Regions from separate parts of the Stenotrophomonas sp. YJH_SMC_58 genome, predicted to be linked through region 1. Evidence: predicted binding sites of a transcription regulator. Region 1 holds the regulator's gene; the other holds the start of a gene.
The links. Region 1 encodes FliA, which starts transcription of late flagellar genes. Its sites were predicted from a motif close to TAAAGTTTNNCNNNCNNNGGCCGATAA; they were not measured.
Positions count from the first base shown of each region.

Region 2: a site for FliA is predicted at 1,511-1,537, ahead of AC5P68_RS10785 (GGDEF domain-containing protein). Genes of this name have one in related genera too.

Region 1 covers NZ_JCAFSW010000017.1:9,925-14,331, forward strand. The annotation lists gene AC5P68_RS17300 (chemotaxis protein CheA) at 1-534, opposite strand, end outside; gene AC5P68_RS17305 (protein phosphatase CheZ) at 537-1,142, opposite strand; gene cheY (chemotaxis response regulator CheY) at 1,142-1,534, opposite strand; gene AC5P68_RS17315 (RNA polymerase sigma factor FliA) at 1,592-2,335, opposite strand; gene AC5P68_RS17320 (MinD/ParA family ATP-binding protein) at 2,332-3,219, opposite strand; gene flhF (flagellar biosynthesis GTPase FlhF) at 3,206-4,407, opposite strand, start outside.
Region 2 covers NZ_JCAFSW010000007.1:5,606-10,012, forward strand. The annotation lists gene egtD (L-histidine N(alpha)-methyltransferase) at 1-162, opposite strand, end outside; gene egtB (ergothioneine biosynthesis protein EgtB) at 159-1,430, opposite strand; gene AC5P68_RS10785 (GGDEF domain-containing protein) at 1,581-2,861, shown strand; gene AC5P68_RS10790 (YchJ family protein) at 2,865-3,257, opposite strand; gene AC5P68_RS10795 (sulfite exporter TauE/SafE family protein) at 3,360-4,139, shown strand; gene AC5P68_RS10800 (ATP-binding protein) at 4,292-4,407, opposite strand, start outside.

The DNA.
Region 1 (4,407 bases):
GCTGATCAGGCCATCGTCGGCTTTCTTCGCCGGCGCGACCGCGGTCGGCGCGTTGCCGCCATGCAGCTGGTCGAGCAGGGCCTCGAATTCGTCGTCGGTGATCAGGTCGCTGCCGGCTGCCGCAGGCGCGGCCGCAGCGACCGGCGCGGCAGTGCCACCGTTCATGTCGAACTGCGCGATCAGGTCCGGCGGCGCATAACCCGGCTCGGTGCCGGAGGACACGGCGTCCAGCATCGACTGCAGGTAGTCCAGCGATTGCTGGGCGGCGTCGAAGTGGTGGGCCTGCAGCACCGCCTGCCCGGCACGCGCGATGCCCAGGGCCTCTTCAGCGGCGTGGCACAGCTCGACCATCGCGGTGACGCCAAGGAAGCCGGCACCGCCCTTGAGCGTGTGGTATCCACGGAACACCGCGTTGAGCTGCTCGGTGTCCTGCGGTGCCTGCTCCAGCGACACCAGCTGTTCGCCCAGGCGATCCAGGATTTCCTGTGCCTCGATGATGAAATCGGCAGTGATGTCGTCGGATACCGCGCTCATGCTTACAGCCCCAGATCCGACAACAGGTCGTCGGCGTCGTTCTGCGAGACCGCGTGGCGGTCCAGTCCCTTCAGTGCCGGCCCGGCCAGTTCCGGGTCGGTGCGATGCTGTTCCGGCGGCAGGCCGAGTGCGCCGAAGCCCTCGTGCACGCGGCGGACGATGCCGACCACGCGACGGATGATCTGCCCGGTCAGGTCCTGGTAGCTCTGGGTCAGGGCGATCTCGGTCAGGTTGTGGCGGATGCGCTCGAGCTGCGCGTCCTGGCCCGGCTGCAGGCCTTCAGCACGCAGCTGTTCGGTCAGGCTGCGGCATTCCTCGGCCAGGTCCAGGGTGCGGTGCGTGGCCTGTTCGGTCATGGCCACCACGTGGTCCAGGCGTGCGCAGGCGTCGTCCAGCTCACCGGCCTCGCTGGGCACGGTCGGCAGCTCACCCAGTGCCTGCCCCAGCTCGCGGGCCAGCCGCGAGAGGCCGCTCATCATCGGCTGCGTACGTAGCGCGACCAGTCCGTCGATGCGCTGCCGCCAGGCGGCCTCGTCACCGGACTCGAGTGCGTCCAGGGCTTCCTGCAGGCGCAGGGCGAGGGCGCTCTTGTCGACCGTGGTATCCATCAGGCGCTGGCCGCCAGGCGTTCGAAGATCTTGCCGAGCTTCTCTTCCAGCGTCTGCGCAGTGAATGGCTTGATGATGTAGCCGTTCACGCCGTTCTGGGCGGCTTCGATGATCTGTTCGCGCTTGGCTTCGGCGGTGACCATCAGCACTGGCAGGGTCTTCAGCTTGGCATCGGCACGGATCGCCTTCAGCAGCTCGATGCCGGTCATCACCGGCATGTTCCAGTCGGTGACCACGAAATCGAACGGCTGGCTCTGCAGCAGCGACAGCGCGGCATGCCCGTCCTCGGCTTCGGCGGTATTGGTGAAGCCCAGATCGCCCAGCAGGTTCTTGACGATCCGACGCATGGTCGAGAAGTCATCGACGATCAGGATGCGCATGTTCTTGTTCAAAGCAGAGTTCCTTTGTTGTTCATTCCGGGCGGCCGGGGGCAGCCGCCTCGGGCATGTTCATTCTTCCAGGCCGGCGTCCGCCGCCTCGAAAATCTTGAGCCGGCCACGCAGGCGCAGCACCGCCTGGCCGTGGATCTGGCAGACCCGCGACTCGCTCACGCCGAGCACCGCGCCGATCTCCTTCAGGTTCAGTTCCTGCTCGTAGTAGAGCGAGAGCACCAGCTGTTCGCGCTCGGGCAGGTGGCCGATGGCCTTGCCCAGCTCGCGGCCGAACTCACCACGCTCCAGTACCTGCTGCGGGGTCGGGCCGCCCTGGGCGACGGTGTCCAGCTCGCCCTGGTCCTCGATGCGCGACTCCAGGCTCAGCACCTGGCCACGTGCGGCGTCCTCCATCAACCGCAGGTATTCGGGCAGCGGCATCTCCATCGCGGCGGCCACCTCGGTGGCGCTGGCGGCGCGGCCGCTGCTCTGTTCCAGGCGGCGGATGGTGGCGGCGGCATCGCGGGCACGGCGGTGCACCGAGCGCGGCACCCAGTCGCCACGGCGGATCTCGTCGATCATCGAACCGCGGATGCGGATCGAGGCATAGGTCTCGAACGAGGCGCCCTGGTCGGCGTCGTAGCTGCGCGACGCTTCGATCAGGCCCATCATGCCGGCCTGGATCAGGTCGTCCACTTCAACGCTGGCCGGCAACCGCGCGGCCAGGTGGTGGGCGATGCGCCGCACCAGGTCCGAATGCTGGGCGATGACCTCGTTGGCCGCCGAGCGCTGGACTTCCCTGTACTGGGCTGCGCCTTTCATGCGGCCACCCCGCGCTGCTTGAGGATGCGCTCGAGGAAGAACTCGACGCCGCCACGCGGTTCGGTCGGCGCCTGCCAGCGTGCGGTGCGACGCGCGATCTCGGTGATCGCCAGCGCGGCCGGGCTGGACGGGTAGGCCTTCACCACCGGCTGCTGGCGCTGCACCGACAGGCGCAGCCAGTCGTCCTGCGGCACGCAGCCCAGGTAGTTCAGCGAGACATCGGCGAGGAACTTCTCGCAGACGCGGGTCAGCTTTTCGTACAGCACGCGGCCCTCGTTGGGGTCGCGCACCATGTTGGCCACTACCTGGATGCGGTCCACGCCGCGTTCGCGCGACAGCACCTTGATCAGCGCGTAGGCGTCGGTGATCGAGGCCGGCTCGTCACAGACCACCACCACGGTGTCCTGCGCGGCCTGGCAGAAGGTCAGCACGCCGTCGGTGATGCCGGCGGCGGTGTCCACCACCATGATGTCCAGTTCGCGTTCCAGCTCGGAGAACACGTTGACCAGGCCGACGTGCTCGGCCGGGGCCAGCTCGGCCATGTGCCGGCGGCCGGACGCGGCCGGCACCACCAGCACGCCGTTCGGGCCTTCGACGATGACGTCGTCCAGCGAGCAGCGGCCGGCGACCAGGTCGGCCAGCGTGAAGGTCGGGTTCAGCCCCAGGATCACGTCGATGTTGGCCAGGCCCAGGTCGGCGTCCAGCAGCAGCGTGCGCTTGCCCATGCCGGCCAGTGCCACCGCCAGGTTGGCGGACACATTCGTCTTGCCCACGCCGCCCTTGCCGCCAGTGACGGCAATGGTGCGCACAGGGCCGAGCGGCTCGCTGCGGGTGGCCGACAGCGGGAAGGTCTTGGTCAGCTTGGCGTACTCACGCGACGGCATGGTTCAACTCCGGGTTGCAGGGCATATCGGCCGCGCGGCGCAAATCTTCAAGGCGAAGTACGAGATTGGCCGCACTGGCCCGGTGCAGGTCCTCCGGAACGTCCTGGCCATCGGTCACCCAGGTGATCGGCAGGGCGTGGTCCACGGCCACTGACAGGGCGTTGCCGAAGCGGCCGGTCTCGTCCAGCTTGCTCAGCACCAGGCCCTGCAGGTTGGCGGCGCCGAAGCGGCGGACCACCTCGTCCATGTCGCCGAAGCTGGTGTTGGCCGGCAGCACCAGCAGGGTGCGTACCTGGCGGGCGGCGCGCAGCCACTGCAGCTGCGCGGCCAGCGCGCGGTCGCGCGGGCCCAGGCCGGCGGTGTCGATCAGCACCAGCTTGTAGTCCTTCAGGCGTTCCAGCAGCTGGTCCAGGTCGGTGCCGCTGTTGGCCTCGTGCACCGCGATGCCGAGCTGGCGGCCGTAGCCGTACAGCTGCTCGCGGGCGCCGATGCGGGTGGTGTCGGTGGTCACCAGGGCCACATCGCGCGGCGCATGCTTCTCGGCGAAGCGCGAGGCCAGCTTGGCGATGGTGGTGGTCTTGCCGGCGCCGGTCGGGCCGACCAGGGCGATCACGCCGCCTTCTTCCAGCGGGTCGACCGGGGCGATCGGCAGCTTGCGCGAGATCAGCCCCAGCATCAGGCCGCGGCCACGATGGGCTTCGGTCTCCAGCGGGATCTGCATGGCCACGTCGCGGGCCAGCCCGGCGTCGAAACCGTACTCGTCCATCAGGTCCAGCGCGGTGGCGCGCACCGGGCTACCACGCAGGCGCTCGTCGGTGAAGCGGTTCATCTCGCGCTCGATCACCTGGCGCATGCCGGCCACTTCCTGGCGCAGCTGGCGGATCTCGGCGTCGTCCTGGGCAACCACGGTCAGCGTCGGTGCCGGGGCCAGCATGGGGGCCGGGCTGGCTTCGCCGGCGGCTTCGACCGCTACCGGTTCGCTGGCGGCGATCCCGGGCTGCGCTTCGGTCACGGCAGCGGTCGGCAGCGGCGGCGGCTGCACGGCCGGGGCCACGCTTTCGTGATGCATGTCGTGCGGCGGGTCGATCTGGAAGCGGGCGCGGTTGGCCGGCACGGTGGCGGCCGGTGCGACGATGGCCTCGGCGAACGGGGCGAAGCTCTGTTCGGGCAGCGCCGGTTCGTTGACGG
Region 2 (4,407 bases), on a different contig from region 1:
CGTGATCTGCTCGAACAGGCGCGAGCCGCGCGCATCGTAGAAGTACTTGGACGGCAGCTGGCGCGGCGTGCGCGACAACCCGGCCACCACGTCGGTGAGGATCTGCTGGCGGCCGGGGGTGAGATCGGTCAGCGCCTGCAGTGCGTCGTGCACCGTACTCATGCGAGGTCCCTGGCCAGGCGCAGCCCGGAGAACTGCCAACGCGCCGGGGGCATGAAGAAGTTGCGGTAGCTGGCACGCACGTGGCCACGCGGCGTGGCGCAGCTGCCACCGCGCAACACCCATTGCCCGCACATGAACTTGCCGTTGTATTCACCGAGGTTGCCGGCGAAAGGGCGGAAGCCCGGGTAGGCGCCATACGCGCTGTGGGTCCATTCCCATACATCGCCGAACAGCTGACGCAGTCCACTGCCCCCTGCAGCCTGCGGGTGCAGCCGATCGTCATCGGCAAAATGACCGCGAGGCGGCAGCGTTGCGGCGGCAGCCTCCCACTCGAACTCGCTGGGCAGGCGCGCACCGGCCCAGCGGGCGCAGGCATCGGCCTCGTAGTAGCTGAGGTGGCAGACCGGCGCATGCGGATCCAGTTCGCGCCAACCGCCCAGGGTGTACTCGCGCTGCAGGGCGTCATCCCAGTACAGCGGGTGCTGCCAGCTCTCGGCTTCGCGCAGCGCCCAGCCTTCGCTGAGCCACCAGCGCGGTTCGCGGTAGCCGCCGGCGTCGATGAAGGCGCGGTACTCGGCATTGCTGACGGGACGCTCGGCCAGTGCGTGCGCGGGGAGCAGCACGCGATGCGCCGGCGATTCGTTGTCGTAGGCGAAGGCGGTGTGCTGCGGCCAGGCTGCGGCGCCGATGGTGACGATGCGCTCGGGCGACTCGATCCAGCCCTGCGCACTGGCAGCGCTGGTTGCAGGCTGCAGGTCCTCGCGGTAGGCCAGCTGCAACGGATTGCACCAGAACGCGTGCTTGATGTCGGTGAGCAGCAGTTCCTGGTGCTGCTGCTCGTGCTGCAGGCCCAACTGCAGGTGCTGCAGTGCCTGCTCATCAAGGTCGCCTGCCGCCAGCCGCGATTGCACCTGTGCATCGACCTGCTGGCGGTAGTCGCGCACCTGCTGCAGCGATGGCCGCGACAGCAGCCCACGCTGCGGCCGGGCGTGCGCCGGGCCGAGGCTCTTGTAGTAGCTGTTGAACAGGTAGTCCCAGGCAGGGTCATGCGCCGGTGCAGGTGGGAAGCCGGCCAGCACGAAGCGTTCGAAGAACCAGGTGGTGTGGGCCAGGTGCCATTTGCTCGGGCTGGCATCGGCCATGCTCTGCAGCATGGCATCTTCGGCGCTGAGGGGGGCTGCCAGGTGCATGCTGCGGTTCCGCACACATGCGTACTGGCGGGCGAGATCGCGCTGCGGGGCAGCGACGGCGGTGGCTACGCTGTCCATCCGGGCAGCATCTGCGCAACAGGGTGAGTGCGATGTCATCGTTCGACGTCAACGCGTTCACATGCGTGACCATCCCGCATTCAAGAAGCCGGTGCGAACGCCGCTAACGGCAATGCTGCGGCCGCGTCGTCACCGCGCTGGAATTCCTGCTTGCCCCTGCATCCGCTCCGCCAGCCTGCGCATTACCTGTTCGTGCTGCCCGCCGTGCTGGTTGCCGTGGTGCTGTGGGCAGCACTGGGCAACGAAGACGTTGCCAGCCCGGCCCAACGCATCCTGCCCTGGCTGCTGGCCTGCCTCGGCGCCGGCCTTGCCCTGCTCTACCACCAGGTGCGTACGCTCTGCCTGCTGCTGGTGGTGGCGGTCATGTTCGCGCTGCTGCACCAGGACGTGGGCGGCTACCTGCACAGCGGCCATGTCACGGCGCTGACACCGCTGCGCTTCCATGCCATTTCGGCCTGGTTGCCCTTGCTGTTCGCGGGCCTGGCATTGTGGCCCGAGCGCGGCCGCCGCCGCCGCGACCTGCTGCTGCGGGGTGTTGCCAGTGGCGCCGCGCTGGTGATCTTCCTGCTGCTGGCCACGCAGCAACCCCGGGGCATGCACGATCTGCTGTCCAACCGCCACTGGAGCTGGATTCCGGCCGACTGGAACGCGCTGGCACAGCTGCCAGCGCTGCTGTTCCTTCTGGCAACCGCCGCGCTGGGCTGGCAGGCCTGGCGGCATCCGCGCCCGTTGCACACGGCGATGCTGCTGGCCCTGCTGTGCCTGTGGTGGATGCTGCCACGGGTGTTCCTGCAGCCGGTGCTGCTGCCGGCACTGGCCAGTGCGGCCCTGCTGCTGATGCTGGGCGCGATGATGCAGGAGTCCTTCCATATGGCCTTCCGCGATGAGCTGACCGGCCTGCCGGGGCGCCGCGCCTTCAATGAGACCCTGCAGCGTGCGCGCGGCACCTACAGCATCGCGATGGTGGACGTGGACCACTTCAAGTCGTTCAACGACACCCACGGCCACGACACCGGCGACGATGTGCTGCGCCTGGTGGCCTCGCGGCTGGCGCGGGTAGGCGATGGTGGCCGGGCGTTCCGCTATGGCGGCGAGGAGTTCGCGGTAGTGTTCCTGGATCGTCCCGCAGCCGCCTGCGTGGATGCAGTCGAGGCGCTGCGGCAGACCATCGAGGACACCCGCATGCAGCTGCGCGACCGGAGCACACGCAGCCGCGACGATGAAACGGGGCGCCGGCAGCGCGGACGCGGCGGAAGCGGGCAGACGGTGCAGGTGACGGTGAGCATCGGGCTGGCAGACAGCCGCGTGGATGAGCGGCCAGCGGCAGTGATCAAGGCCGCCGACCAGGCGCTGTACGCAGCCAAGGACGGTGGCCGCAACCAGGTGCGCGCGCATGCCGAACAGGACGCGCTGGCAGTACGCGCTGGCTGAGGCTCAGGCAGCGTCGAGGTAGTACCAGCGGCCGTCGACGCGCAGGAAGCGGCTGTGCTCGGCCATCTTCACCGCGCTGCCGCCTCCCACGCGGTAGCGGGCGGTGAAGCGCACTTCGGCGCTGTCGGCGCCGGTGACGGTGTGCTCGTGCACGGTCAGGCCCAGCCAATGCGTACGCTGGCCGGGCGCATCATCCAGCGACAACTCGGCCGGACGGGTATCCGGATGCCAGCTCTGGCGCAGATAGTCCGCCAGCCCCCGCACATAGGCGCTGTAACGCGATCGCATCAGGTGCTCGGCATCGGGGGCGGCCTCACCGGCATGGAAACGGCCACAGCAGGCGGCGTACTCGGCGGGAAGGCCGCAGGGGCAGGGATCGGTGGGTTTTCGGCTCATGCGGACATTGTCGCCGGGTTGTGCGGATGGATCCACGCGGGGCACCGGTCAACCAGTGCAGGACAGGCGTATGCTGTCGCGCCCCCATATCGATTGATCGCCGTGCTGGAACTGGTTCCCCCTGAGTTGTGGTGGCTGGTGGTCATCGCCTTCATCGCCGGGCTGGTCGATGCCGCCGTCGGTGGTGGTGGGCTGGTGCAGCTGCCTGGCCTGTTCACGGTGCTGCCGCAGCAGACGCCGGCGATGCTGTTTGGTACCAACAAGTTCAGTTCGATGTTCGGTACCGGTGCGGCCGCCTGGCGCTATGCGCGCAACGTGCGCTTCCCGTGGAAGCCGGTGTTGTTCGCGGCCGGCACGGCCTTCATCTTCTCCTTCGCCGGCGCCACCGCAGTAAGCCTGCTGCCCAAGGACGCGGTGCGCCCACTGGTGCTGGTGCTGCTGGTCGCGATGCTGGCCTACACGCTGTGGAAGAAGGACTTCGGCGCGTTGCACCGGCCACAGGAGATCGGCCGCCGTGAACTGGTGATCGCGCTGGCGATCGGTGCGGCGATCGGCTTCTACGACGGCTTCTTCGGGCCGGGCACCGGCAGCTTCCTGATCTTCCTGTTCGTGCGCTTCTTCGGGCTGGATTTCCTGCGCGCCTCGGCGGCATCAAAGGTGGTGAACCTGGCGACGAATGTGGCGGCGATCTCGTTCTTCGTGCCGACCGGCAACATCCTGTGGCTGTTCGCGCTGCCGATGGCGGCGGCCAACATCATCGGTTCGGTGGTGGGCACGCGCCTGGCGCTGAAGGGCGGCACGCCGTTCATCCGCAAGCTGTTCGTGGGGCTGGTGGTGGTGCTGATCGCGCGGATGGCGTGGGATACGTTCCGCGCTGCGTGAACGCGGTTGCCGGCCAGCGGCCGGCACTACCGGGTCATGAACCCCGCCCATGGGTAGTGCCGGCCGCTGGCCGGCATCCCCATCCGATCGGGTCATGAACCCCGCCCATGTGGTGCCGGCCGCTGACCGGCATTCCCCTTCAATCGGCCAGGTCAGGCCTCGGCTTCTTCCGGTTCGTTGGCCTGCTGGCGGCTGCGCTCGGGCAGCTTCAGGCGCTTGCCTTCCTCGTCATACTCGATCAGCAGCACGCCGGAATCGTGGCGACCGC